DNA from 4 places in the Sphingobacterium sp. InxBP1 genome. Region 4 is predicted to be linked to each of the others. Evidence: riboswitches for the same ligand, from Rfam matches in the RefSeq annotation. Region 4 holds a riboswitch; each other region holds the start of a gene.

Region 1 (7,628 bases), on a different contig from region 4:
AATTTTGGATTAGCACAGCAGTATAATGGCAAGACTAATCTACGTTTTGATGACACTAACCCTGTCACTGAGGATACCGAATACGTTGAAAGCATCAAAAAAGATATTCAATGGCTTGGTTTCCAGTGGGCACAGGAACTCTATACTTCAGATTACTTTGAGACCTTATATGGTTACGCCGTGGAGCTGATCAAAAAAGGTCTGGCCTATGTTGATGATAGCACAGCCGAGGAAATTGCAGCAGCAAAGGGCACTCCTACCGAGCCCGGCGTTCCGACGCCCTACCGTAACCGGTCTATCGAAGAAAATCTGACATTGTTTGCAGATATGCGCGCCGGAAAATATAAGGACGGAGAGAAAGTACTCCGTGCAAAAATTGATCTGGCCAGTCCAAATATGCATATGCGGGACCCTTTATTGTACCGCATTAAGCATGCTCATCATCACCGCACGGGCGATAAATGGTGTATTTATCCAATGTATGATTTTGCGCATGGACAGTCAGATTCCATTGAGCAAATCACGCATTCCATCTGTACGCTTGAGTTCATTCCGCATCGCCCTTTGTACGACTGGTGCATCGAAAAATTAGAAATTTTCCCATCAAAACAGTACGAATTTGCAAGACTCAACATGACCTATACCGTTATGAGCAAACGCAAACTGCTTCAGCTGGTCAATGATAAGATCGTTGAAAGCTGGGACGACCCGCGTATGCCGACGATTTCGGGATTGAGACGTAGGGGATATACACCGGCCAGTATCCGCAACTTTTGCGAGAAAATCGGTGTGCAAAAGCGCGAAAATATGATAGACGTCAGTTTATTGGAGTTTTGCATCCGCGAAGACCTCAATAAGACAGCCTGGCGCCGGATGGCTGTACTTGACCCGATCAAGCTGATCATCACAAACTATCCCGAGGGTCAGGTCGAACAGCTTATCGGTGAGAACAATCCAGAAGTTGAAGGTGGTGAGGGATCCCGGGAGATTCCTTTCTCTAGAGAACTCTGGATAGAGCGCGAAGATTTTATGGAAAATGCGCCGAAAAAATTCTTCCGTTTGGGTCCGGGCCTATCTGTACGCCTGAAACATGCTTATATCGTCACCTGCCACGATTTTGTGAAAGATGACAACGGTCAGATCACCGAAGTGCACTGTACCTATGTACCCAACTCCAAGTCGGGCGAAGATACATCTGGGCTGAAAGTCAAAGGGACGATCCACTGGATTTCCGCAGCTCACGCTAAACAAGCAGAAGTGCGGCTATACGACAGGCTGTTCAACGACGAAAATCCAGCGGCCGCCGAGAATTTTAAAGATTCCATTAATCCCGGCAGCTTGCAAATCGTCGAACGCGCCTACATAGAGCCCGATCTGGCGAACGCCATACCGGGAAGAGGATACCAGTTCATACGACTAGGTTACTTCACGCTGGATACCCATGCGACTCCAGACCATTTGGTTTTCAACCGGACAGTCACACTCAAAGATTCATGGGGTAAAGAGGTGAAAAAAAACGCATAACGTTACCGAAGTAGAAACAACAAGAGCAGTCCAACCATCTGGACTGCTCTTTTCTTTTTCAGTATGTGAGCCTCCGGTTTGCTATCCTCACTCTGTTAAACCATACCATTGTTCATACTGGCGCCGGAGCGTCTCAACCCGTGCCAGCCGGTCCGCATCATTTGCTTCAAGCAAAATATCCCGGTAGCGGTCCACAGAATCCACTCCAGTCTGGATGTCGTTCCATTCAAAGCTCAAGTTCTTTTTCTCCATCTGCAGCTGATGCAGATATTCCATATTGTCGGCGACATAGTCCAGATTGCGGTCAAGCATCTTTCCCGCGAGCTGATGCTGCCCCGAACGGTACAAGCTATCAATAATATCGGCATAATTTATGGCGTCAGACATGGCATACACCTGGTCTGGCAACTGATCATAGGCTTTCTTAGCCACCTCCCCGGCGGCCTTTACCCGCCCCTTTGCTAAAAGTAAGCGGGCCGTTTTTCCAAAAATATCTCTGGCGTACATGCTGGCAAAACGGAAAGAATCTGTGTCCAAATAGCTGGCATTTTTACTATTCCCCCAGCGGTAGGTATTCATGATATTATGATAAAGCGCATCGACATTCACCAATTGACTGGTGGTCCCGCTCTCCCGGTCGTTATCTGCCGCTGCGACAGGCATCAATCTCGACACAAACCCCTCATTCACAAGATACTTATCCAATCCCAACTTGCTGTCGCCGGGAAGCATATTGGAAAAATAAATCGGTCTGTCCCAATGGTTATTTTCCAGTACGGAAAGTAAGGTGAGCTCTGATCTGCTCAAGTAATCTGTGGGAATTTCCCACTCCATGGCTGGTACAATGGCCTGTTCGAACGCTGTGGGAACTGCTTTGTTCAGAAGTACGGCCTGCTTATCAACCGTCAGCCGCAGTTTTTTGGTAGGAAAATAGTTAGCCAGCTCTCCGGAGGTCAGCTGCACTTGGTAAGCCGAATCGTCGGAAGTGACAAACTGCAGCAGCTGGCTGACATCCACAGCTTCCGTCAGTTGCCGGTCAATAAAAGGAATGTAGTCGCGGACGCCCTTCTTCGTTTTCTCCGCAGGAATCGTCAGCGGAAGACCGGCAGCCTGATAGGTGGACTTTTTTGCCTGCTGCATATACCAGTCTCCGCTCAGGTAGCTCAGCACGACGATGCGTACATCCCTGCGTACACCTTCCACTTCCTGCAGATACCATAGCGGAAAAGTATCGTGATCGCCATAGGTAAACAAAATGGCATTAGGCTCGCAGCTCTCCAGATAGTTGCGTGCCACGTCCCGCGCCAGCGATTTTTCTGAGCGGTTGTGATCATCCCAGTTTTGATAAGCCATGATCACCGGGCCAGCCAATAAAGCAAAAGATAAACCTGTGATCAGCGCATACCGCATCTGCGCAAAACGCTTCAGAAAGCGTACTATGGCAATTAGCCCCAGACCAATCCAGATGGCAAATACATAAAATGACCCTGCATACGCATAATCGCGTTCCCGCGGCTGCAACGGCGTCTGATTGAGATAAACGACGATCGCAAGGCCTGTAAACGTAAATAACAACGTAAGCACCAATGTATACGGCTTATTATTTCGGTATAGCCAGACGGCTCCTGCTATTCCGAGCAGCAAAGGCAAGAAAAAATAGGTATTTCGGCTGGGGTCATGCTCCTGTGACTTTGGAAGATTGTACTGCCCTCCCAGACGCCACTGATCCACAGCTTTGATGCCAGATAGCCAGTTTCCCTCCGTATAAGTTCCATATCCCTGCTTATCGTTTTGTCTGCCCACAAAATTCCATAAAAAGTATCTGGCATACATTTCTCCCAGCTGGAAGTTGAAGAAAAACTTAAAATTATCCGAAAACTGTGGTTTTTCGCCCTCTTTCAGCTGAAGATAACTGCGGTAATACGCCCTATGGCTGGCATCTTGGCTATAGATGCGGGGGAAGAAAGTTTCCCGGTCGTATTCATATTTGTCTATCCGTGTAAACGGGCTATAGCTGGACTCATCTTTCCGATAGCCCGCCTTGTTTTTGACAGCGACTACCTGGGAATCATAGTACGGACCTTTTAGCAGCGGTTCCTTGACATACTGCTCCCGTTCCAGATAACCTAAAAAAGAAAAGACATTGTCTGGTGCATTATTGTTCAGCGATGGGTTCGCTTTGCCCCGGATCAGGACCATAGTATAGGAACTATACCCAAACAGCACGAAGCACAGGGCCAATATGGTGGTATTTAAGGTATATTTTTGTCTTTTATGTGAATAATACAGACCATATACCAAACCTGTGATCAATAGAATACAGAGAAAGGAAATACCCGAGCCAAAGCCCAATCCCAGTGAGTTCACAAACAGGAGATCTAACTTTGAAGCGACGCCCACCAGCCATTGGATCACACCCCAAAGGATCATCCCCAAAGCCAGAATGCCTATAAGCAAGGCCTTAAAAATACCTTTCGGGCTAATTTCTTTGGCCCTCCTAAAGTAGATGACCATGGCGATGGCTGGAATAGCCAGCAGATTTAACAGGTGGACTCCGATCGACAGCCCCATCACAAAAGCGATAAAAATCAGCCAACGGTCACTTCCGGCCTGATCGGCACGCACTTCCCACTTGAGTATCGCCCAGAAGACCACTGCCGTACATAGTGAAGACATGGCATATACCTCAGATTCAACAGCCGAGTACCAAAACGTATCACTGAAACTGAAAGCCATAGCTCCGATAGCCCCAGCTCCAAAAACTTGTGCAAAGTAAGCCAAGGGTGACTGCTCTGCCCGCTTGAGCACTTTCTTCACCAAAGCAGTTATTGTCCAGAACAAAAATGCCACAGTCAGGCCGCTACAGCATGCCGAACCGATGTTCATCCAGTAGGCGATTTTGCCAGCGTTGCCTAGTGCCAGGTTTGAAAATATGTTCTGGATGAGAAGGAAGAGCGGTGCTCCGGGCTGATGGGCTATTTCAAGCTTGTAAGCACAGGCAATAAATTCACCGCAGTCCCACCAGCTTACCGTTTTTTCGGCCGTTGCGATATAGACAAATGTAGCAACAAGGCCACAGGCACAGCCGAAGATCGAGTTTAATCTATTGTACGTCATAAGGTGTCAATTGGTTCAAAATTTTATACTCCTTTTTCGGTACGTAAATTATAAAGTAATCTCGAGTTAAAAGTGTTAATTAACACAATTTAACAGCATAGACCACCGGCGAAGGCACCTGGTAGATAGCTTAGCAACCTGTCGCTACCAGAATTAAGCCAGCTTTTCTACAATTTTCTTTGTCGGTCCGGGATTACTCATGGTGTAGAAATGCAGCACTGGGGCGCCAAATTTAATCAGTTCCTGGCACTGCTGCACCAGCCATTCCTCGCCTACCTGTCTGACATCGGCATTTGTTTTACAGGCCGCAACCGCATCGCTCAGTTCTTCGGGAATGTCCAAATGGAAAATGCGGGGCAGGGTAACTAGCTGCTTTTTGGTGGTCAACGGCTTGAGGCCCGGAATAATAGGTACATGAATGCCATTATCCCGGCATTTGATCACAAATTCTTTATACTTATCAACGTTAAAAAACATCTGGGTAACGATAAACTCGGCACCCATATCAATTTTCTGTTTCAGGTACTTAAAGTCGGTATTAAAGTTGGGAGATTCAAAATGTTTCTCGGGATATCCGGCCACACCGATACAGAAATCGGTCTTTTCGGAGGTTACAATATCCTCGTGGAGATATTTGCCCTTGTTCATATCCACCACCTGCTGCAACAAATCGGTAGCAAAAGCGTGTCCGCCTTCCGTCGGTATAAAGTCTGCATCCCCTTTGCGCGCATCGCCCCGGAGTACCAAAACATTATCTATACCCAGAAAATTGAGGTCGATCAGCGCATTTTCGGTCTCTTCTTTTGTGAAACCACCACAGATCAGATGCGGAACAGCGTCCACCTTATATTTGTTCATAATGGCCGCACATATGGCCACTGTGCCGGGACGTTTGCGATAAGAGACTCTCTCCAGCAAGCCACTAGCATGTTCTTTGTAGATATAATCCTCCCGATGATAGGTGACGTCAATAAAAGGTGGCTTGAATTCCATCAGCTCATCCATCGTTTTAAAAATACTCTGGATTCCTTGGCCTTTTGCCGGAGGTAATAGCTCAAAAGAAAACAGTGTCTTTCCTTTTGCGTTCTGGATATGGTCGATAATCTTCATTAAAAATCTGTTTTTAGTTTTGGTTGGCTTACATCGAAACGCACGGATCCGGGAGTATTTATCGGCATGTAACTTATCTTTCCCACATGGAGTAGGGTAGAATTTAGCACCTTGAATAATACAGGTTGCTAAGGCTTCATTGGGTCTAGTCCCTCGGCCTTTCTCTATAAGCGATGCTAATATCGTTTTAAAAAATCAAAACACAAAACTATTTTTCGAAAATCCATAAAAAATAGCAACAAAGTCGACAGTACAATCCGCTACTGCTCTATTCGTTGTACAGATCGATTAACCCTTCCGGCAGGTTGACCTCTATAATTTCTTCCTCCCCATCTATCCCCAAAATGAGATCATCAGACAACGGAAACATCAGTTCCTTACCGTCCATATCTACGGTAGCGACAAACTGCTGTGGAAATTCCTGTACGTCAATAATTTCGCCCAGTTCACCATGATTTTCGTCTATCACCAAAAAGCCGATTAAGTCCGTATATCGAAAATCATCCGGATCACGCTCTGGCATCTTTTCATTGGGTAGATATACCTTCTTACGAACGAGAGGCTGCGCTTTGTCAATATGGTCGACATCTTCGAATGTTACATATGCTGTACTATTTTTCTGCAATTTTATCGTGTCGATAAAATACGGAACAAGCTTTTTGTTCACTTCCAAAAAAAGGACATCCATATCCAGAATTTCGTAGTCTTCAAATTCGAAAAACAGCTGCATCTCACCTTTGAGACCACGCGTCTTGCTGATATAGCCAATATAAAAACTTTGATCTACAGTCATTAGCGTATTTAATATGAGTAAAAAAAGCCGGCTCAGGATTGAGTCGGCTTTCTCGAATACTTTATGAAAGAATTAACCTTCAGTTTCTTCTGATGCTGGAGCTTCAGCTTCCTCTGCCGCAGGCTCTTCTGCTACAGGAGCATTTTTAGCAGCTACAGCAGCAGCAATTTCTTCTTTTTTCTTTGCTTCAGCAGCCAAAGCAGCTTTCTTCGCTTCTGCTTTAGATTGAGCTAAACCATCTTTTTTACCAGAGATTTTAGCTTCCTGAGCTTCAACCCAAGCATTGAATTTAGCTTCAGCAGCAGCTTCATCAAAAGCACCTTTTTTCACACCACCTTGCAAGTGTTTTTTGTAAAGAACACCTTTGTAAGAAAGGATAGCACGTGCAGTATCAGTAGGTTGTGCACCTTTATTCATCCAATCCAAAGCTTTCTCAAAATCCAGAACGATAGTTGCAGGATTTGTGTTTGGGTTGTAAGAACCAATACGTTCGATGAATTTACCGTCACGAGGAGCGCGAGAATCCGCTACGACTACATGGTAAAAAGGACGTCCTTTTTTACCGTGTCTTTGCAATCTGATTTTAGTTGCCATTTTTTAATTTTATTTTATGTATTCAACATATCCCCCGAGCTTCATGCTAGAGGGGACGCAAAGATAAGCATTTAAAAGAAAAAACGAAAACAAAATATGCTAATTTTCAGGATACCAAAGCAGTAACCCATCATTTATCCACGGCACTTGCCAATTCACTTTTTACTTTCTACCTTCATTCCATGAAATCTGTCGCGCCATTAAAAATACTAAAAGCTTCGGCTGGTTCGGGAAAAACTTTTAGCTTAACCTTGCATTACCTGAGCTTATTGCTATCCAATGAAAATAGCTACAGGGAGATTCTCGCCGTCACCTTCACCAATAAGGCTACCGCCGAAATGAAAGAACGCATCCTCTCGGTTCTCCACGGTCTGGCGACGGGAGACACATCGGCTAAAATCGAAGATTTCAGAAAGCTTCTCTTGCAGCGGTACCCAGACTGGAACTCATACTTGATCCAGGAAAAATCATTTCGTGTATACCGTCGGAT
Region 2 (7,628 bases), on a different contig from region 4:
TCTTAAAACGAACATAGCCGCAAAATACTTAACTTTCCTCTTGAAAAGAAAAAGGTCAGTGTTCTCCTTCTTGGTTTGCGTACACAGCATTAAGCCATCCAAATAAGGTTTGATTGTTTCCCATTGCCTCAAATGGCTTTTCGATTTTGAGGACGTCCAGCAGCGAATCAAATGCATCTGCAATCAATAGATCATCGCGATTGCTAAATAAGGTGACAACAAGCCTCTTTTGTTGGTCTATATACACGATGTTATGAAAACCAGTAGATTCCCCCGAATGAAAGAAAATCTTATTAGTCCCCGCAGGAGCTACAAACCAGCCCATACCGTAGGCGATGCCATCCCTTACCACCATGCTTCCGTGACAGAGCAAATCTTTCCAATGAAGATCCTGAAAACGTTTTTGAAGCAAATAATTAGCCCACTGGTGATAGGCCGAACTAGAAAAATAAACTCCCCCATCTCCTTGGGTTGCACTCGTTACACTTTGATCTGCAAAACCAAAGCTTTTCCCCGTTTGGTGATAGCCAAAGGCGCGCTCAGGAATGTCAACATCTTCGCTATACACTGTGCCGCCGTGTATACCTATACGATCAAAGAGCTGATCTTTGACAAACTGAGCAAAAGACATTTTTGATACCTGCTCTACAATTAAAGCCAACAGACAATATCCCGTATTACTATACCGAAACTGGCTACCGGCGGGGAAATAACCATGATTTGCTTGCTTAACATATTCCAGCACATCCGCGTCCGACACCTGGGCGGTACGCGCCTCTGGTATCAATTCTTCATAATCTATTATACCTGAACTATGCTGCAGCAGTTGTCCGACAGTGATATGTTGCAGAGCCACCGGAAGGTCCCTAAAAAAGAGGGACAAAGGGTCTGTTGGCTTAAGTCTTCCTTGTTCGAATAGATTATATATAGCCTGTGCTGTTACCTGTTTACTGACAGATGCCATACGAAAATGGGTATTTTGCGTAATTTTTTGTTTAGTTTTCATATCCGCCACCCCTGTTTCGTAATGATACTTCATCAGACCAGCTTGACTAATTTGGACAGCAATCCCCGGAGCGCTGCTGTCAGAATAGAATTTCTGCAATGTTTTGTCCAGGGCAGACTGATCTATTTCCTGTCCCAGCACGGACTTTGTTACAATCATAAACAACAAACTCAGTTTTAAGTATATCCCGATACACCCTTTATTCATATCCATCTTTGTATTTATAAGATAATAGTAGAATGCTGGTAATTTAATTAATTTTCTTCCAATATTCCAAGACAACTTTGGACCATAGTTGCCAGCTTCGCCAAAGTTTTCATTAATTCTTTTTACTTTTGTCCTCCCCTGTATGGGGCTTCAGAAAAATCACAAAACTATGTTATTCATTTACAGTATTTACGACTTTGTACTAGCCGAAAAAAAGATTACAACAACGTTAAAACAGGAAAACGAGAGCCGAAACTTTACCTTGCAGATCATTACTCCGGCCCGAAAATTTATCGGAATGCCATTTGGCGGTGGGATGGTCAAAATATCAAGATTGTACGATGAGCATGGCAAACTGATCCATGCCCGCAGGTATTCTGATGAACTAAAGGCCGAAATCAAATCCTTTAAAAAAGAGCATGCGATCCCTTACTTTCAGCTTTGGAAGGGCTTCCTTCTTGTATTTGCCGGCATTTTAATTTGGGCTGCCATTTACGGAGTAAAGAATAAAATGGCCAATCAGCAGCGTAAGCAGGAAACCGTAAGACTATTTGAACAGCTGCAGCATCTGAGCGCGGGCCAACTGTATGCGGCAACATTTTTCACAAACAGCAATGCTGAAGGTATCGATGGCGTTCCTGCTGGGTGGATAAAGATCAATAAAATAGCCGGGGACACATTATTTGTCCAACGATCCAAAAAATTAGATACAGAACATGCTCTATTTGACATGGCACATATGGCATCCATCAAACCGCAAGCTGTCAGTGACTGGAACGAAAAAATAGAGAAAATAGATTTAAAGCTACTGCGGGATCAGTTGCAGGAAGCCAATAAGAAAAGCGTAGATCTAATCTATATCGGCGCAGACCACGATAAATATAGCGGCGTCATCTGTACGGTTAAAGGCAGTGAATAAAATCTCATCTGTTGCCTGCAGTGCGATGCAGGCAACAGATTACACCATTAGTGCACTTTGTTTAACTCCCGATTTAAGCTTCGTACAGAAATACCCAAATATGCAGCCATATCCTCTTTGGAGATCGTGATTCGCAACTGGGATTGCATCTGCAATAAACGGCTTAAACTGTGTGCCAAGGTATATAACTGCTGGTAGGATGCGCGGCTAGAAGTTTGAACAATACGTTGTGCCATCACTTCGAGCAATTTATTGCTCAGCACAATGTCCTGATTCAGCAAGGATCGGAAATAGGGCAGGGAAAACGCATAAACAGTTACTTCGGTCATCGCTTGAACACTGCATAAACATGAAATGTTCCGTATACACTCAATCTCTCCTACAATCTCTCCTGTCGAAAGAAACTCCACGATATAGACCTTGTCATTAGCCTCCGTAAAATAACATTTGGCAATCCCCCTACTGATGACCATAACTTTCGTGGACGGCTCATCTTGATGGAATAAATGCTGCCCTTTGCGGTAATGCCGAACGACGATAGCGTCCTTCCGCTCCTGCTGGTCGTAAAGTTGCTTAGCGCGATCTAAAAATGACTGATTTGTTCTTAACATAGCCCGTGGGACAAATGTCCTTTTTCCGCGAACCTCCTTTTCTGAAATTCGCATGATAAAAATACAAAAGTAAAAATGAAAAATACGATTACAACTATCGCATTCGATGCAGACGATACCTTATGGGCTAACGAATCCTATTTTCAGGAAGCAGAAAGACAATTTTGCAGGCTTTTAGAAAACTACCTACCACAGCATACGGTCTCACAGGAACTTTTCGCTACCGAAATGAAAAACCTGTGCCTGTATGGTTATGGCATCAAGGGTTTTATATTATGTATGATAGAGACTGCCAGTCGAATTTCAGAGCATACGATTTCCATTCCAATTGTTAATCAAATTATTGCCATCGGACATGACTTATTGCAGAAACCCATTGAGCTACTTCCGGGTGTCACTGAAACGCTTGAACAGTTAAAGGATCATTATAGACTGGTTGTTGCTACTAAAGGCGACCTACTGGATCAAGAACGGAAGTTAAAAAAATCGGGATTGGAAGATTATTTTCATCATATCGAAATCATGAGTGATAAAAACGAAAAAGACTATTATAAATTACTCAAACATCTGGACTGTCCGCCCGATCAGTTTATGATGCTCGGCAATTCCCTTCGATCAGACATCCTTCCAGTACTCCAAATCGGTGGTTTTGGCGTTCACATCCCTTACCACATTACCTGGGCTCATGAACAGCATGAACTGAATATAAAAAACGAACGCTTTATTGCCCTTCGACGTATCGATGAAGTTTTGCCTTATCTGAAGTAAGGAGCTATTGGTAGCATAAGCTAGTGTCCTATACGCAAAACGCCGGCTTATGCTATCAGGATTCTAGTAGGTTATATTTTCGTTCATTTCGTATTTCATTCCCGGATAGTTGAGAATCCGCCGCATCAGCGCCATCTGGCCACAAAGATAGTCCTGCCGTCCTATGCACATACCAATAAAGTTGAGCTTATTCTCTTCAACAAAAGGGATGTTCATATCGATTTTGAAAATTGCGGCCAGTTCCGCATCATCCACCTCGAGTAAGCGGCGATAAACTTTGGGTGAAATGGCATAAAAGCTATCCTTCAATTCTTTTAAACTGGGGTACTGAAACTGTTCGTCCAAGGTTTTACCCATAAAAAATAAGTCGTGATAGGGATCTTCTTCCTGAAGCCCCAGGACATATGCAATCCCATAACGTACATTGACAAAATTACCGGCCATCCACACGATGTGGTTGGTCTGTCCGTTAATACGTTGGCGTGCATGCTCTTCCGAAATACCGTCCAGCACATTGATAAAACTTTGACTGTGCATCCGGTATGCAGGAATAATGACTTCTAGCTTTGTTGATGTTGGTTTATCCATGGTTCATAGCATTAAAGACGCGATGCGTCTGATTCTTTTCAAAATTAGCTGATTTAACGCATGCTGTACTTGTCGTATGGCAAGAAAAGACGCACTTTATTATAAGTAAATAAAACAATACATGGGCTTTTCTTCTTATAAATATAAATAAGTGTTTCACATAATTTATTTATAACGTATTGCCAATTTAGATAATTATGAAAAAAGCCATCTTATTCATTCTGCCGCTCCTGATACAAATAAGCTGGGCACAAGAATTTCCATCCGCTGCAGATTCCGACCCTGTTAAACTCGGCTGGATGCAGGGATTTCCACCGTCGCAGGATCGCATCATTTCGGCTTTGGACGGCACATTTTTTAAGTTTCCGGCGTTACGCTATAGTGTATGCCATATGCGCCAGTTCTTCCCCACCAAAGTCGTTGCTTCTGCCAGGGCTGACCGCTATACCTTTTCGAAGACGGAGGACCCGGCCATAGATAACATCATTTTCCAACCCCTTGGAGAAGCAGAAACAATCAATTGGGCAGCCTCACTGCAAAAAAATTATACGGATGGTATTATTATCTTACATCGGGGGCGTATTATTTATGAAAAATATTTCGGTGCATTGACCCAGCGTGGCGTACATGCCGCGATGTCCGTCAGTAAAACTTTGACAGGCACACTAGCAGCCCAGCTCGTTGCGGAGGGTCTTCTGGATGAAAACAAGTATTGTCGGGATTACCTGCCCGAACTCGAACATTCAGCTTTTGCTGATGCGACTATACGTCAGGTACTGGATATGACCACAGGCTTAGACTTCAGCGAGGACTATGCTGACCCCAAAGCTGAAATATGGGCCTTCTCTAAAGCAGGCGATCCATTCCAGCTCCAAAGATCTCCTCACGAGCCCGCAAACTATTTCGATTATCTGAAAACAGTTAGAAAAAAAGGCCTGCATGGTGAGGCATTTGGATATAAAACAGTCAATACTGATGTGATGGGCTGGATGATATCCCGCATATTAAATAAACCCCTGTCTGAAATCCTATCCGAAAAAGTTTGGCAACCTATGGGGGCCAATGTGGATGGATATTATCAAATCGATGCGGCAGGTATATGTTTCGCAGGTGGCGGTTTTAATGCGAATTTGCGTGATATGGCCATGTTTGGCGAGATGATACGCAATGGAGGTTATTTTAACGGAAAACAGATTCTCGCAAAGAAAGTAGTCGAATCTATCCGTTCGGGCGGAAGTCAGGCCGCTTTTGAAAAGGCAGGCTATACCAATCTGAAGCATTGGAGTTATAAAAACATGTGGTGGGTGAGCCACAACAGGGATGGTGCGTTCTGCGCGCGCGGCGTCCATGGACAGACGATCTACATCGATCCGAAAGCGGAAATGGTCATCGTTCGATTCGCTTCCCATCCCATAGCGTCCAATTCGGCTAATGATAAGTATTCTCTGCCCGCTTATCAGGCCGTAGCCGATTATCTATTGAAAAAGTGAAATGTTCTCCTACGTTCGGAGGTAAATTTACAGCGGCTTTTTGCCCAGTCATCACGTGGGTCTGTCGCGACAACGTCAGTATATTATAAACAGTTTCTTTACACAGGCGGTTAAATGATAGAAGATTCCCAATTATAAGGAATCTTCTATGGCGTTCCAGAGCTCAATCCGTTTTTGGAGCGCCGCTTTACTTACCAGTTTCATTTCGTGCCAGATCTGATCATTGTCTTTACCGAGGTCAGTGATCATCTGCATCGCCAGCGGGCCATGTTCATCTCCGTCCAGATCAATGTGGCGTTGAAAATAGTAGATAAAGTGATCCAGATCTGATTCAGGGAAGTTGCCTTTTAGTTTTTGCAAAATCGAGGTGAACATCCCCGGAATAAGATCTTCCCTGCCAAAAGTAAAGGCAGCGGCAATTTTGTGAACCTGTCCTTCTTCGATCACTTCAAAGGTAAAATTAAGAAAGTCTTTAATGCGCTTGTCCAAAGTTGTCTGCGCGATAGCCTCAAAAATATTTTTGGACTGCTTTGCATTGACGATGAACTTATTGATCAGGTGCAGATCAGCGCCCATTTTACTCATGGCATCCAGATACATCTCAAAATGACTTAAACGGCGGCCATCGATATATTCGTCAGATTCTTCAGCCAATACAATTTCATTAATCAAATAACGCGTCGACGGATGCTCGCTTGCAAACCAGGGTAACGTTGTACATGTCAATTTTATCTGCAAGGCTTTTAGCAACGACATAAAATCCCATACCGCATAGACGTGCCCCTCTGTAAAAGCACAAAGCCTCTTGACCGTTGTGATCTTTGTATATAAAGGGTGCTGCAATAATACTTCGCGTTCAGCCGCAATGTATTGGTTAATTTCCGCAATTCTATTCATGCCGCAAAAGTATCGTCTTATCATTGCTTTTTAAAGTATTTTCGGTGAGATTACAGTAACATGATAAAGCTGACTTAAAACCTATTGTCAACCAAACGGTCAATGAAATGAGAATATAAAGCATAAATTTAAAAAAATACTGTATTAATTTTTTTAAACCAAAAAAATCTACTAATTTTATAGAGTATTCAGAATTGCATTAGGCAATACCAACCGAGTGCAGACACCGCGGTGGTAAATTAATACGGGTTTTCGACCAAAATAAACGTTTGATGACGCTTATTTCCCCACAAATCTGGATACAGTTTATGGTTTAATCTTTTAAATTTTTAGATTGTATGGCTACAACAGCAAACCTTTATCAGCATTTACTTGAAAAGTTCAGTTATTATTCCCTGGACGAACTCATACAGCTCAACAATGATGTGGTTGTGGGGCAAGGTTGGGGTTCATCTAAAGCTGCCTTTCGGACTGCTTTACTCAGTACATTTTCCAAACGGGGTTTGGACCTTTCTAATATTGTCACCAAAGAAGACGGTTTTACGTCAATCAAACATGTTCCTGTACGTCTGGAACAAAATGTGCTGATTCCTTTACAATAATCTTTATCGGCAAAAAAAGCGCGCCCGAAACGACTTCGTGCGCGCTGCTGTGGTTGGTTTAGGAAATTGCCGATTTAAAAGAAGGCAATAATCTTATTATTTATAGTTTGGATTCTGAATTAACACACCTGCGCTTTTCTCAATTTCTGTTTGTGGCAATGGCCAACGGTAAAATTTGTCTTCAAAATGATAGGGCACTTTACTGTCTTTGACTGCATTGAGTACTTCACCCGCTATATGCCAACGAATCAGATCGTAATGCCGCAGTCCTTCGAAAGCAAGTTCTACTCTTCTTTCATGGCGGATACGGTCACGCATTTTTTCCTTGGTATAACCGGCAGGGAACCCAGGCATCTGGACGCGGCTCCTTAGGGTATTCATGGCAGCGTAAACCGATGGATCTGGCCCGGCGATTTCATTTTGTGCTTCGGCATACATCAGCAGCACCTCTCCAAAGCGCAATACAACCGCATCCTGTTGGCTCAATGTTGAAAAGCCAAAGGGTAGGTTGGCCGGATCCAGGAACTTCAGCACCCCATA
Region 3 (7,628 bases), on a different contig from region 4:
GGCGGGAAGCGGCATGTATCTGCAATTTGATACCAAAGCAGGTGAACCCATTGAGATTAAAACGGGGCTATCTTATACTTCCGTCGATCATGCGCGATTAAATCTTCAGCAGGAAGCTGGTAAGCTCAGTTTTGATCTGGCTAAATCTCAGGCGCTCGATACTTGGAACAAGGCGTTGGGGCGTATCATCGTAGAAGGGGGAAAACCTGAAGATCGCGTCAAGTTTTACACGGGGTTGTACCATGCTCTGCTCGGGCGCGGACTGGCGAGTGATGTAAACGGCTCATATCCAAAAAATGATGGTTCGGTAGGAAAGATCGCCTTAAATGCGCAGGGACAGCCTGTCCACCATCACTACAATACGGATGCCATCTGGGGTGCGTTCTGGAATTTAACCCAGCTTTGGTCCATTGCTTATCCAGATTACTACAATGATTGGATACAGAGTCAACTACTGGTATACCGTGATGCAGGCTGGCTTGGTGATGGAATTGCCAACAGTAAATATGTATCTGGTGTGGGGACCAACTTTACGGGACTGGCGATAGCTGCTGCTTATAATGTGGGGATCCGAAACTACGATGTCAACCTCGCCTATGAAGCTGTCCGAAAAAATGAGCTCGAATCCAATGGGCGTATCCCGGGTGCGGGAAAGCTGGATGTGGGGGTATTTGTGGAGAAGGGATATTCACCTTATATAGCGGATGAAACTGGAAGTCCTGAACTATTAACTGCTGGATCTCCGTTTGGCGCATCGCACACGTTAGAATATGCCTTTTCGGCCGCAGCAGCTGCGCAATTTGCCAAGTCATTGGGACGTGATGCAGATTACACTCAATTCCGCAAATTGTCCGAAGCATGGAAGGTTCTTTATGATCCATCAACCAAATTTATACGTCCGAGGGACAACAAAGGAAGTTTTATAGCAAATTTTAATCCGTATGAGCCTTGGCGTGGTTTTCAGGAAGGGAACGCCTGGCAGTATACCTTTTATGTGCCCCATGTGCCCGGGGAATTAGTTCAGCAGATCGGCAAAGACCTATTCAACCATCGTCTCGACAGTATATTTATGGTGTCGCAAAAGCATGTCTTTGGTGGCGGCACGCATATTGATGCCTTTGCGGGAATCCAGAGTCTATATAATCATGGTAATCAGCCGAATTTGCATATTCCCTGGCTGTTTTATTTTTCGAACAGACCGGATTTGAGCCAGAAATGGGTTCGCGCCATATGTAATGAATTCTATGGTGTTGAAGCCACGCATGGTTATGGCTATGGACAAGATGAAGACCAGGGGCAATTAGGTGCGTGGTATGTTTTGTCGAGCATGGGATTGTTCGACGTCCGGAGTTTGACCACCGAAAATCCAGCCTTCCAGATCGGAGCACCCTTATTTGACCGCATTACCATACAGTTGCCAGGGAAGCAGTCCAGACAGCCGTTTATTATCGAGGTCAAAAAAGATGGGCCAGACAGCTTCTATGTCGACCGAATCCGGCTGAACAACAGGAGCTGGGCCAGCTGGGAGCTTCCTTTTCAAGAACTACGAAAGGGAGGTGTGCTGCAGGTGCAGCTCAAGAACAATGCAGCGGGTAAGTAGAATATAAACAAGAATAGCCCCTTGGGGCTATTCTTAAGGTAGGTTGGTTTGTTGATTGCCTACGCGATCTCCGCAATGAAATTGCCTTCTTTGTTCAGATCAGCCTTATGGGCTGCAATTTGCTGAAGGTTGATATAGCCAATAACATATTTGAAGTCTGCCGCGTAATATCTTTCCGTAATCTCGCTGAAATTTAATTTCTCAATGAGCAGGTCATCTTCATATCTCAAATAGACTTTAAGCAGATAGTCCTGGCTATACTGTAGCGCATTGGATGTTAAATGCTTCTTATATTCATAACGATAGCCATAACGTAGTGCCGCGATATCTGATAGCACCGCGGATCCGGTAGGATGGCCGCCGGCACCTTTACCATAGAAAAATTGTTCGTCTGCAAATGCAGCTTTAACCAAAACGCCGTTGTTCTCATTTTCCACGTTATACAGCATGCTCTCTTTGCTTACCAACCTTGGCAGTACGTAGAGCACGACTTTGTCCCCATCGATTTCTCTGGCCGTAGGAATTAGCTTAATTTTGAAGTTCTTTTCTTTGGCGAATCGAATATCTTGCTGTCCTAGTTTGTCTATCCCGATGTTGAAGACGTCGTCAGGTCTGACATAGATGCCATAGGCATGGGATGCGACGATACAGACTTTGAATTTGGGATCATACCCGCCGACATCAAGAGTCGGATCTGTTTCGGCAAAGCCCAACTCCTGTGCTTTTTTCAACGCATCTGCGTATTGCTGATTTTCATTGAAAACTTTCGAAAGGATATAATTCGAAGACCCGTTGAAGATACCGCTGACGGAATGTAGAAGCTCGTTGTCATAGTATTCTTCAAGATTACGGATAATTGGAATACTGCCGCATACGGCACCCTCATAAAGTAAGCTGGTACCGTATTCCTGCTGGATGTCTACCAGTTCCTCTAAGTGGCTGGCAATCATTTTTTTGTTTGCTGAGACCACATTTTTACCTGATTTTAAGGCGCGCACAGTTAACTTATAGGCCGCATCCGCGTCGTCGATCAGTTCCACAACAGTGTTGATTACAGGATCGGCCAAAATCGTTTCGGGATCTGTTGAAAATAGATCTGCTGGTAGTGAGCGCTTTTTGTCGGCATTTTTAATAACGAATTTTTTGATTTCCAGGTTCAGATTTTTGGTTTTGATGATATCGTAAAGACCTTGGCCCACGACACCAAATCCAAACATCCCTATCGTTAATTTATTACTCATATCTCTTCTTAAGTTCTCTTATCTTTTTTATTGCTCTTATACTAATTCGCTGATTTGCGTTTCTTTGTTCTTTAAAAATTCGGCAATTGCTGTCGTCAGTTTTGCCGTTTCAATTAAAAATCCGTCATGGCCAAATGTGGATTCGATTTCCTGATAATGGGCATTTGGGATGTGTCTGGCGATAAACTTCTGTTCTTCAGGCGGGAACAGAAGGTCACTGTTGACTGCTAATACCAGGGTTGGGCATTCTATGTTTGCCAAGGCAGCTTCCACCGATGTTCTGCCACGGCCGAGATGGTGACTGTCCATGGCTTTTGTGAGGTAAAAATAGCTGTAGGCATTATACCGGCTGACCAGCTTTTCACCTTGGTAATTCTGATAGGAGGATGCCTTGTATGCTCCCAGTTTGCTGTCGTCGGTATCGCGTTGTGTATGATTATAAGTATGGTAGTTGCGATAGGATAGCAAGGCGATCGAGCGAGCTACTTTAAGCCCTTTTATGCCACCATCAGGCTGGTTGGCATAAAAGGTGCGGTCTGCGGTAATGGCAAGACGCTGGCTCTCGTTGAAGGCGATCCCCCATGGAGAGTGCACCGCATTGGTTCCCACGACAATAAGTTGCTTAATGCTGATCGTCCTGGATGCTGCCCATTCCAACGCCTGTTGGCCACCAAGAGAGCCCCCGATCAAAATCTCAATCTGGCTAATTCCCAGATGTGCTGCAAGCAGCTGATGGGCCTTCACCAAGTCTTTTACGGTGAACTCGGGAAAGGAGAGGTAATAGGGCTGACCCGTATCCGGATTGACCGACAAGGGGTTGCTGCTGCCGTATGGCGAGCCAATGACGTTGGCGCAGATGATATAATAGTCATTGGGATTAAACAGATCATGCGTCCCAAAGAGTCCGGGCCACCAGTCGAAAACATTAGCATTTGCTGTCAGGGCATGGCAGACCCAGATGACATTGCTGTGTTCGGCATTGGGTTGGCCAAATGCTTCATAACTAATCTGTAAATCGGCAATTTCCCTTCCATTTTCAAAAACGAAAGGTTCAGAATGCTGATAAATATGCCTGCTCATGTATACTTCTATTTTGTCTGGTATCTGTTATTTAATCTTATCGAATGCCTGTTGCAGATCTGCTTTAATGTCATCGATATGCTCAATGCCTACTGATAACCGTAGCAGGCCAGAAAATACACCTGCATTTGCCTGTTCGGCTTCGCTAAGCTGCTGGTGTGTCGTTGCTGCAGGGTGGATGATCAGTGATTTGGTATCTCCGACGTTGGCTAGATGGCTGATCAGTTCGAGGCTATCAATAAAATCATTTGCCTTTTGAGCGGCATCACCTTTCAATTGAAAGGACAGGACCGCGCCGTAACCATTTTTCAGATATTTTTGCGCATTGGCAAAACTTGGGGAACTTTTCAGGCCCGGATAATTTACCTTTTCCACCTGTGGGTGAGCCTCAAGCCATTTGGCTACTTCCAGTGTATTGTCCACATGGCGTTGTACGCGTAGAGATAACGTTTCAAGTCCTTGTAAAAGAAGGAAGGAGTTGAACGGCGAAAGTGCTGGACCGAAATCACGTAATCCTTCAACCCGCGCGCGGATAGCGAACTGAATATTGCCAAAAGGGCCTTTTTCACCAAATACTTCCGAAAATACCAGACCGTGGTAACCTTCGGATGGTTCAGAAAACTGAGGGTACTTGCCATTTCCCCAATTATAATTACCTCCGTCGATGATGACACCTCCAATACTTGTTCCATGGCCTCCGATCCATTTGGTCGCTGATTCAACAACGACATGAGCACCGTGCTCGAGCGGTTTAAATAAATAGCCGCCTGCCCCAAAGGTATTGTCAACGATGAGTGGCAGATCGTATTTCTTGGCCACAGCGGCGATCTTTTCAAAATCTGGGATATTAAAACTGGGATTACCAATCGTTTCCACATAGATCGCTTTAGTTTTGTCATCGATCAATGCTTCGATCTTATCTGCTTCTGCGTCTGCGGCGAAGCGCGCTTCAATCCCTAGCCGTTTAAACGATACTTTGAATTGGTTGAAGGTGCCGCCATAGAGGTTGGAACCAGCAACAAAGTTTTCACCACTTTCCAGAATATTGGTGAGCGCGATAAATTGGGCAGCCTGTCCGGAAGCGACAGCTACAGCTGCGACGCCCCCCTCCAGCGCAGCAATGCGTTGCTCGAAGACATCGGTTGTCGGGTTCATGATCCGTGTATAGATATTACCAAACTGTTTCAGCGCAAACAGATTAGCGCCATGTTCGGCATTTTCAAATACAAATGAGGTTGTTTGATATATAGGTACAGCTCTTGATCCGGTGGTTGGATCAGCCACTTGGCCAGCGTGAACTTGTAGTGTTTCAAATTTTAAATTCTTTTTTGTAGACATAATATTTCGGATTTAAGGTTTCAAAAAAATTATTAATAAGGTAAATAGAAGCATACACACCCGTCAGGCAGGTCTGTTAACATCGTTATCCAGAAAAGAGGAAATGATTCTTAACAAGCTGAAAGGTGCATATGCATACGCATTCGCATAGCCATAGAAATGCGATGTTGTACTTCTTTCGTTGTTAATAGGCTCGTCTCATAGGAACCTAAAGTGTGGATAGTTTGCTGTAATGTAATAATCATTGTCTTATTTCATTTATATGCTCCAAAACGATATTGTTTTGGACAGGATTTGGCACCTTTTCAACCAAATTGAAGGTTGCCAGTGGGTCATAGAGCCAGTCTCTCGCCACTTCTTTATAAATCAAGACCTGCTGATTAAGGGAGGTGTTGATTAGAAATCTTCTTCAGAAGACAATACAAATATAAACTTCTTTTCTATTAATGCAAAAGAAAAACAATTTTTAATTAATTCAGGAATCATTTCCGTGTTAAGTTTTGCTTGCTTGGAGCTGTGTGGCCGTTTGTTCCAGATCCTTTAATAAAGGTTTTAATTCATTGATTCTGGCCTCTATGTCGTCGTGCAAGTTGTCATTGTTGGTCTTACCCAGTGAAATGGATAGGCCGACCAAATGCGAATTGACACGATATGAGAGCGCCTGAAAATGGTGAATATGCGTCCAATTCATCCATTTTTTCTCCGGTTCCTTTTTGAGTTGAGAGATGGTTTCTGAAAACTGAGCCATGGCGGTCTGTGCTTTTTTGCGGGCTAAGCGGATATCGAACGTGCTCTGTAGATTGTGCGACAATCTTTTATTGATGATCTGAAAATACTGCTGGTTGAAATCTGCCACATCTTTGGCCAGCTGAATCATGCCGGAGCTTTGGCGTACCGGAATTAAAAAGTAGCCAGCGATAGCAAGTAGCGCGCCCATCAGCGTAAATATCATACGGCTGCCCAGTATCACATCGATATTACCTTCAAATAAATTGAGCGCGATAACAATACCCCATGTAATAAAAATGACGCTCACCATATAGTTGGAACGGTTGAACAGGAAAAAGCCAAAAAGCCCCATTGCTGAAAGAACAAGCAATATGGAAAGGTTTTTACAATAGGTCAGGCTGAGTATCCCGATTAAAATACCTGAAGCTGTCCCCAATATTCGCTCAATATTACGGGTCTTGGTCATTGCGAAAGCGGGCCTTGCGACAATTGCAACAGTCAACAGGATCCAATAAGTATACTTAAAATCCAGCAAAAGTGTTCCAATTAACGCGCCGGCACCAAAAAGCAAAGCCATCCGCAGAGCGAAGCGAAACAAGGGATTTTTGAGGTGGAGCTGACTTTTTATACCGCTTGGGCTATTCAGGGGACGGTTGATAAATTGCTGATATTCTGTGCTGTCTATGCTGTCCCGGATTTGCTGATTTTGATAGAAAGCCACTTGAATGCGGCCGAGCACTTCGATAATGGCTTGCATGTTATTGATAATCGATCGAAGAATGACACGAGCAGTTCCGCTTTGCTGCTGCTGTATTCCGGTGAGTTCGGCAAGGATTTCTCCAAGTTTAACATTATTATAGTAAAGCTGCTGTGCATATCGAAACCGTTTTTTGGGCTGGGAAAAGCTATCTATTTCTACTGCCAGAACCTGAATGGCACGCCGGATCAAAGGCAGGCTGCCAGTATTCAAAAGGTTTTTCCGTATGGAATCATAGTCGTGGTCCAGTGCGGTAATCAATTCATGCAGATCGATCAAGCCATAAACCTGACTGAGCCAATAATTGCTTTTGTGCCACTGCTGCCCGATGATTTTTTGTTCGCGGAACAGCAGAGAACGGATCAACTCCTGCTGTTCACTGATCTGGCTGTGGACTTTTCCAACGCGACTATAAGTCGTTTCGAGCGGGATAGCCGGATCATAGGATTGGGTGCGCACAAGCAAAAATTGAGATAAACCTCTAAAGCCATTGGACATGGCGTATTTTAATGACCGATAGGGATGTACATAAGCTTGTAGGAGACTAAAAAAATAATAAATCGTTGCACCGCTGGTAATTTGTAGACTCACGGTTAGCGGATCCTTTGGTGCTAGACCAATAACAAAGCTCATTAAAATGAGTGTCATATTGCCTATTGCAGCATAGCGTGGACCAAATAAACCATATAAGGTAAAGACGAATCCAGCTATTGCAAGCAGAATGACTAATGGCCAATGGTGAGGAAATAGATAAGCCGTTAGCAGCGAAGCAACAAAAAAGGTCGGGATACAGATGGCTGCGGAAGCCAGCTTGTCTTTTCGGTTGCCGGGCGGATCGGTCAATGTGGTTAACAAAGATCCCACGCCAATGCCGATAGCAGTA
Region 4 (7,628 bases):
TTTGACGCATCAAAATGCGTAATAGGAGCAGCTCCGCTTACACCATTTATTAATGCCTCCCAGTAAGCCGGGACAGTATTACCAATTGGTGTAAGGGCGCCTAATCCTGTTACTACTACTCTTTTAAGCTCCATTTATTACGATTAGCCTAATTAAATTAGTTAGTTAACGTTTTTTTCTAAATAAGCGATTGCTTGACCAACAGTACCAATAGTCTCTGCTTGATCATCAGGAATAGCAACGTTGAATTCTTTTTCAAACTCCATGATCAACTCAACAGTGTCAAGTGAATCAGCACCTAAATCATTAGTGAATGAAGCTTCTGGTGTTACTTCGTTTTCGTCAACACCTAATTTTTCAACGATAATTGCTTTTACTCTTGAAGCGATATCTGACATGATTTTATAGTTTAATTGTTTAATAAATCTGTGCAAAGAAAAATAAATTTCATCAAAATTCAAACCTAAATTGATATTTAGATGAAAGTCACCATGTTAGGCAACGGAACTTATTCGCATCTTATACTAGCTAACCCACTCTATATTAACTTAGTTCAAGTATAACAAAAATTATTTTGTATTCCAAACACTCAGCTAATTAACTCAATTTTTACACAAAAAGTATATTCCGGCCTTAAAATAATTAGTACCTTCGTTAGCACAGAAACGAATAAAATTAACAATAAAGTGGTCAATAAGTTAGTAGCACGGTTAGATATGGATATGGACGAAGAACTGGATTTTATCCTGCTTGCCATCACTTGCCCGCTTAAAGATTACCGCCTCTGCCACTTCATAAATAAAGAGACGACCCTCAACTTTTCAAGAGGAAAAGAAAGCAAGTACGATCACGACGGCCGTCCTAAAAATAAATCCGAAGAGGAGCTGGAATACCATATCATCTTTGATGCCAAGAAAAAAATAAGCTACCATTTTACAGCCTTTCATTATCTTAGTCCCGACTCGGATACAGAATATTTTCTGATCAACAACAAAAGCATCGAGGGGACCTTTTTAATTCCTGAAAATCCCAATTTTGATTTCTTCATCATTATCAAGAATTATATCTGCGAAGAGGATGTGGAACATATAATCAAAAGGATCAGCAAATTACCGGAAGTCGTCATTGCAAAAGAAATATCGCCAAAAATATTGAAATCTAAAGAAAATCTCATATTTTAGCCGACCGTAGGTTAGTGTAGCAAATACACCCACCTTAAATCTAAATGAATTCGATTTAGTTTATGACAAGACACAACAATACAGCCTGCTGTTTGTTGTGATAAATGAAGAACATTAAAAAATACAAGATAACAGATGGAAAAAGTTCAAAAAAGGACTAAAATTGTCGCAACATTAGGCCCTGCTTCGGCAGACAAACAAGTTTTGACCAACATGATTGCTAAAGGGGTTGATGTGTGCCGGTTGAATTTCTCTCATGGCAGCCAGGAAGATCACCTTAAGGTAATCGAAACTATAAATGCAATTAACAGCGAAACCGGATTCAATGTGGCCATCTTAGCCGATTTACAAGGTCCCAAGATCAGAATCGGAAAAATGAAAGAAGGAGGCGCAATCCTCGTTAACGGTGCAAAAGTCGAAATTACGACCCATGAACTCATCGGAGACGAAAATAGGATCTACATTACATATGAGAACTTTCCAAACGATGTTGAAGCCAACGAAATCATATTACTTGATGACGGAAAACTTCAACTTCGTGTTTTAGAGACCAACCATAAAGATGCCGTGACCTGCGAAGTTGTGCACGGCGGCGTGTTAACATCCCGTAAAGGCGTAAATCTACCAAATACCAAAGTATCTATCCCCTCATTGACAGAAGAAGATTTAGACAATTTAAATTTTGCTCTGGACCATGGCGCTGACTGGATCGCAATGTCGTTTGTACGTTCGGCCGATGATATCGCCCAATGTAAAAAAATCATCGAAGCGAAAGGAAGCCATGCCCGCGTAATCGCCAAAATCGAAAAACCTGAAGCCATCGAAAATATTGATGCCATTATTGAAGCTACCGACGCGGTGATGGTGGCACGTGGAGATTTAGGGGTTGAACTTCCAATGGAAGAAGTGCCGGGACTGCAAAAAATCATCGTTCAAAAATGTAGAGATCTGTCTAAACCTGTTATCATCGCAACCCAGATGCTTGAAAGCATGATCACAACGCCACGTCCTACACGTGCCGAAGTGAATGATGTGGCCAATTCTGTATTGGACGGAGCAGATGCTGTCATGTTGAGTGGCGAGACTTCCGTTGGCGAATTCCCTGAAATTGTCATCGAAACCATGAGCAAAATCATTATTCACGTGGAACAAACATCTTATCCATATTATAATGAGAAAGTTAGTGAGATCCACGACGGTACCCTGATTCCTGATGCAATTTGCGCTTCATCGGTATACCTGGCACAGAAAACTGACGCTTCTGCAATCGCGGTACTGACTTCTTCTGGTGCGACGGCATTTGAGATCGCCAGCTACAGACCCAATGTGGATATCCTGGTATTCACAGGCACACAGAAATTACTGAAACAACTCAGCTTATTATGGGGTGTCAAGACATTTATCTACGATAAATTCGAAAGCACTGACGGTTCCATCCATGACGTGAATAAGTTTATCGTAAAAAACAACTATGTCAAACCGGGCTCTATTATTATCAATACAGCCTCTACACCACTGATCGAAAAAGGCAAAACAAACACCATCCGTGTTTCCCAGCTGTAATGAAACAGCAATTGAAATAAAAAACGGGGTTCTTGAATTCAAGAACCCCGTTTTTTATTTCTTCGGATAAAGGGAATCTATCTTTAATTTAAAATCCTTGACTTTTACAGAATCTCCCAGCATCCTGTACCGGAGGGTATCTACCCTATTCTTCCTTCTGGGTATCCTGCCCGTTCCCGGCATCGGAGCGAGACTATCCACATTTTTGAACTTTTTTACCGGCATCTTATATTTTGCCGAACTGGTATCCAGGCCGAGAACCGGCATTTTTGACGGTCTATCCTGCAGCAACGGGCGCTGCTCTTTCAATTTCACCTGACCGAAGGCTATTCCGGCTATAAAAGATAATGCCAATGACAATACATAACTTTTCATAACACAACCTATTTTTAATCACTAATTTACAACAATCAGAACCCAAAAATAAACTTATTGCTGTTAAACATTGTTAAAACCGCGTTAAAACAAGTAAGCATCTTTATATTTGTAACAAAGCTCTCATCAGCCGGAAAAAGAAAAATTTAAATGAAAAAAAATAGTATTGTATTGATCATTGGACTGATGTCGCTAGCCCTCGTCGGAGTGCTGGCTATGCAATTCTATTTTCTGCGGGACTCCTACCGTCAAAAGTCCCAGCTTTTTGACGAATCCGTCAATGCGGCCTTAACCGCTGTTGCCGGCAAACTCGAAAGACGGGAAGTCGTGGACTTTGCAAAAGTGCAGCAAGAGCGTAATATCGAAAAATCCAAACGGGAACAGGCGAAACAGCAACTTTTGGCCGAACAGGTAGAAATACAATATAAGATTGAACGTCTGAAAAGCAAGCAACATGCGATATATGCCAAGTATAAAGAACAGGAGGATCAACTACGTGCCTTATATCCCAATGTGATCGAAATCAAAAATTCGTTTTACGAAACCTATATCAAAAGACCCGAATATCAGAAATATATCAAATTCTCGGTCTCTAATGAGCTAACCGATGATAATCTTGTACAAGCTTTTATTGTACTGAATGCTTCAAAGGTTGACAATCCGGTCGAAGGAAAAGATGACAGCACCCGTTTTGTGATTCCATTGATTGATCCAATGGCTAATCTACAGACAAAATTCAGGGTGGCCACATTACCGCCCAAAGAAGATTCGAAACTTTCAAAAACCATCTCTGACCTAGAGAAAAGACTGGATTTTCTGAACAGACAAAACTCTTGGCAGGTTTTCAATGTCTATGACTCCGTGGCCATGCTGGGAGGCAAAAAGGCAGACTATATCGAGGACGTCGCCATCGGAATGGAGCTGGCAAACAGACCACTGAAAGACAGGATCAACATCATTACTGTCCAGGACCTTTTGAAGGATGAATTGGCGCAGCGTGACATCAAAGTCCCCTTTAATATTGAGATTTGGAGCACAACCAATATTTTACTGACCAACATTCTGAACGAAGCTACGTTAAACAACTCGAAGAATACCACCAAATACTCGACCCCTTTATTTAAAGGGGATATCGGTGCAGCACCGGGCAAACTTACAATCTATTTTCCCAACAAAAAGGCCATTATCGCAGACAACATGGGCTATCTGCTGCTGCCAATGCTTGCATTATTGTTCTTGTTAGTCGGCTGTTTTGCCTATACGCTCATTATCATTTTTAGGCAGAAGAAAGTATCCGAAATGAAAACGGACTTCATCAACAACATGACTCACGAGTTTAAAACACCTGTAGCTACGATCATGATTGCAAGTGAATCGCTCAAAGATCCGGATATTAATGCGGATCACAACCGCGTGCAAAAACTGGCCAATATCATTTACGACGAAAACGTACGTCTGGGCAACCATATCGAGCGGGTACTTGATCTGGCGAGGCTGGAAAAGGAGACCCTGAAACTTAACCGCGAAGATGTACATATCAATGATCTTGTCTCCGCGGTCACGGATAGCATGCAATTGCGGATGCAGAATATCGGCGGAAAATTCAGCATCGACCTGGCCGCCACAAAAGATCTCGTCGTAGGGGACGAGCTGCATTTTTCGAATGTATTCTACAACCTTTTGGACAATGCGATTAAATACAGCAAAGGCAACCTGCACGTCCAGATTAATTCCAAAAATACAGGGGACAGCATTGTTGTCACGATCACGGATAACGGGATCGGCATGAGCCGCGACCATCTGCAAAAGATTTTTGACCAGTTTTACCGCATCCCCACAGGGAATGTTCATAACGTTAAAGGTTTTGGTTTGGGACTGAGCTATGTTCAGGATATTTTAAGAAGACTCAACGGCAGGATTACCGTAAAAAGTGAGAAAGACAAAGGCACGACCTTTGAAGTAATTTTGCCCTTAAAAAAATAACACGTTCCTTTTTTGTATATTCAAGGAACATTAGTGAAAATTAATAGATTCATTATGCAAAAGATATTATTAGCAGAAGATGATCCCAATTTGGGGGATCTTTTAAAGGATTATCTCGAATTAAAGGGAAAGTTTGATGTTACGCTCTGCACTGATGGAGATGAAGCTGTTTCCCAGTTCAAAAAGAACGATTATGACTTATGCATTTTTGATGTCATGATGCCCAAAAAGGATGGCTTTACCGTCGGGCGTGAAATCCGTAAAATAAACAGTACCGTACCGATCATCTTCGCCACTGCCAAAGGCATGATGGAAGATAAAACCGAAGCCTTTGAACTGGGCGGCGATGACTATATTACCAAACCATTCCGTGTGGAGGAACTCTTGCTGCGTATTAATGCCCTGCTGAAACGTAGCGTAAGAGACAAAGAAGAAGAGATCGTCGCTGACAAATTTGAAATAGGAGACTACTACTTTGATTATACCAGCCAGCAGATTTCTTACAAAGGTCAGACACAGAAGCTATCTACAAAAGAGGCCGAATTGCTACGCTTGCTTTGCCTGAAGAAGAATGATGTATTGACCCGTGAAGAGGCACTGTTAAAAATATGGCACGACGACAACTATTTTACCGGAAGAAGCATGGATGTATTTCTCAGCAAATTACGCAAATATCTGAAGGAAGATAGTAAAGTAGAAATTGTCAATGTGCATGGAAAGGGCTATAAGCTGCTGGTCAGCTAAAACAAGGGCAGATGGAGACAGTAATAGGTCTCCATCCGCTGTTTTAATGAAAAGAAGAAAATAAAACATTTTTATCTTTAGCAGATTATAAAAAATAAATGCGCTTTTATAAAAAATTTGCATATCAGAAATAAATGTTCTAACTTAGCCTCGCTTATAGAGAAAGGCAGAGGGAATAGACCCGATGAAGCCTTAGCAACCTGTCTCTTGACAAGGTGCTAAATTCTACCCTACTTAACATGGGAATGATAAGCCGAAGTCACCGAATTCTAGTGTGTCCTTCTCTCTAGCAAGAAATATAGTTGAAAAGAAACATTAAAAACATCATTATGTTATTGACTAACAATTTAGGTTACCCGCGTGTGGGCGCATTCCGCGAATTGAAAAAAGCCAATGAAGCCTATTGGGCTAAAAAATCTTCTGTTGAGGAATTATTGGAGGCAGCAAAAAAAATTCGTGAGGGCAATTGGAAAACGCAAAAAGATGCTGGAATAGATTTAATTCCTTCTAACGACTTTTCTTTTTATGATCAGGTCCTGGACTTAAGCCTTACGGTAGGTGCAATTCCAGCCCGATACCACTCACTATTGAGCAAGGTAGATAATAATTACAGCTTAGATTTATATTTTGCTATGGCTCGTGGTTTCCAGCAAGATGGAATCGACGTGACTGCCATGGAAATGACTAAGTGGTTGGATACCAACTACCACTACATGGTGCCTGAATTCACCAAGGACCAACAATTCAAGTTGACTTCTGAAAAATTCCTGAATGAATATAACGAAGCCAGGTCGTTGGGCATCGAAACGAAACCAGTTTTATTGGGCCCGATCACTTACCTATTGATCGGTAAAGAGAAAGAAGCTGGATTCGACCGCATCGACCTATTGGACAGATTAATTCCTGTATACGAACAGATCTTAGCTAAATTGGCTGAGGCCGGTGCGCAATACGTTCAGATTGATGAGCCATTCCTTGCATTGGATTTGGATGCAAAAGTAAAAGCACTGTATCAGCCTACTTTTGAGAAGCTGGCAGCTGCAGCCAAAAACATTAAATTGATCGCGACAACTTATTTCGAAGCCTTAAAAGACAATGAGGATATCGCTGTCAATTTGCCAGTTCATGCCTTGCATTTGGATCTGGTACGCGGCGAAAATCAGCTGGATACCGTATTACCAAAAGTACCTGCCTCTCTAACCCTATCTTTGGGTATTGTAGAAGGGCGTAACATCTGGAAAAACGACTATGAAAAATCGTTGGTTAAAATCAAACAGGCCGTAGATGCTCTGGGCAAAGACCGCATCTGGATCGCGCCATCATCGTCACTACTGCATGTTCCGTTCGACCTGGACAACGAACACAACGAGCAGTCATTACCGGCTGAGGTGAAAAACTGGCTGGCTTTCGCAAAACAAAAATTAGCCGAAGTAAAAGACCTTGCTGTATTGGCAGATGGTGAAGTAGACGCTGCGACCGCAGAACGCTTTGAAGCAAACAAAGCTGCTGCCGAAAGCCGCCGTACTTCCCCATTGATCCATAGACCCGAAGTAAAAGAACGCACCAACAATATCACCGATGACGATGCAAAACGTACATCACCATTCGCTGTACGTAAAGCTGCACAACAGGCTAAATTTAACTTACCTGCATTTCCAACGACGACAATCGGTTCTTTCCCACAGACAAAAGATGTGCGCAAATGGAGAGCAGACTTGAAAAAAGGCGTTATAACGCAAGAAGAATACGATAAAGCAATCGCAGAGGAAACAGAAAATACAA

What was found. A riboswitch is a leader RNA that binds a small molecule or an ion and turns the genes downstream of it on or off. The one in region 4 is predicted to bind S-adenosylmethionine.
Region 1: another riboswitch for S-adenosylmethionine. It lies ahead of K7A41_RS14225 (methylenetetrahydrofolate reductase); the one in region 4 lies ahead of metE (5-methyltetrahydropteroyltriglutamate--homocysteine S-methyltransferase).
Region 2: another riboswitch for S-adenosylmethionine. It lies ahead of K7A41_RS20600 (5-oxoprolinase); the one in region 4 lies ahead of metE (5-methyltetrahydropteroyltriglutamate--homocysteine S-methyltransferase).
Region 3: another riboswitch for S-adenosylmethionine. It lies ahead of K7A41_RS09730 (O-acetylhomoserine aminocarboxypropyltransferase/cysteine synthase family protein); the one in region 4 lies ahead of metE (5-methyltetrahydropteroyltriglutamate--homocysteine S-methyltransferase).

Annotation. Positions count from the first base shown of each region.
Region 1 is NZ_JAINDX010000046.1:448,036-455,663, forward strand. Features, by position in the region: gene K7A41_RS14215 (glutamine--tRNA ligase/YqeY domain fusion protein) at 1-1,524, shown strand, start outside; gene K7A41_RS14220 (protein O-mannosyl-transferase family) at 1,612-4,641, opposite strand; gene K7A41_RS14225 (methylenetetrahydrofolate reductase) at 4,795-5,751, opposite strand; SAM riboswitch class I at 5,822-5,924, opposite strand; gene rimM (ribosome maturation factor RimM) at 6,020-6,544, opposite strand; gene K7A41_RS14235 (30S ribosomal protein S16) at 6,617-7,138, opposite strand; gene K7A41_RS14240 (UvrD-helicase domain-containing protein) at 7,321-7,628, shown strand, end outside.
Region 2 is NZ_JAINDX010000049.1:137,392-145,019, reverse strand. Features, by position in the region: gene K7A41_RS20640 (GNAT family N-acetyltransferase) at 1-17, shown strand, start outside; gene K7A41_RS20635 (serine hydrolase domain-containing protein) at 56-1,165, opposite strand; gene K7A41_RS20630 (hypothetical protein) at 1,383-2,132, shown strand; gene K7A41_RS20625 (Crp/Fnr family transcriptional regulator) at 2,180-2,743, opposite strand; gene K7A41_RS20620 (HAD family hydrolase) at 2,819-3,511, shown strand; gene K7A41_RS20615 (hypothetical protein) at 3,575-4,099, opposite strand; gene K7A41_RS20610 (serine hydrolase domain-containing protein) at 4,297-5,589, shown strand; gene K7A41_RS20605 (DUF3050 domain-containing protein) at 5,722-6,486, opposite strand; SAM-I-IV-variant riboswitch at 6,666-6,760, shown strand; gene K7A41_RS20600 (5-oxoprolinase) at 6,825-7,088, shown strand; gene K7A41_RS20595 (RagB/SusD family nutrient uptake outer membrane protein) at 7,185-7,628, opposite strand, start outside.
Region 3 is NZ_JAINDX010000043.1:50,225-57,852, reverse strand. Features, by position in the region: gene K7A41_RS09745 (GH92 family glycosyl hydrolase) at 1-1,600, shown strand, start outside; gene K7A41_RS09740 (homoserine dehydrogenase) at 1,660-2,841, opposite strand; gene K7A41_RS09735 (homoserine O-acetyltransferase family protein) at 2,878-3,921, opposite strand; gene K7A41_RS09730 (O-acetylhomoserine aminocarboxypropyltransferase/cysteine synthase family protein) at 3,949-5,259, opposite strand; SAM riboswitch class I at 5,515-5,627, opposite strand; gene K7A41_RS09725 (FUSC family protein) at 5,753-7,628, opposite strand, start outside.
Region 4 is NZ_JAINDX010000039.1:124,724-132,351, forward strand. Features, by position in the region: gene fabF (beta-ketoacyl-ACP synthase II) at 1-134, opposite strand, end outside; gene K7A41_RS03650 (acyl carrier protein) at 162-398, opposite strand; gene K7A41_RS03655 (IPExxxVDY family protein) at 687-1,181, shown strand; gene pyk (pyruvate kinase) at 1,317-2,744, shown strand; gene K7A41_RS03665 (hypothetical protein) at 2,799-3,119, opposite strand; gene K7A41_RS03670 (sensor histidine kinase) at 3,270-5,102, shown strand; gene K7A41_RS03675 (response regulator transcription factor) at 5,157-5,846, shown strand; SAM riboswitch class I at 5,998-6,101, shown strand; gene metE (5-methyltetrahydropteroyltriglutamate--homocysteine S-methyltransferase) at 6,176-7,628, shown strand, end outside.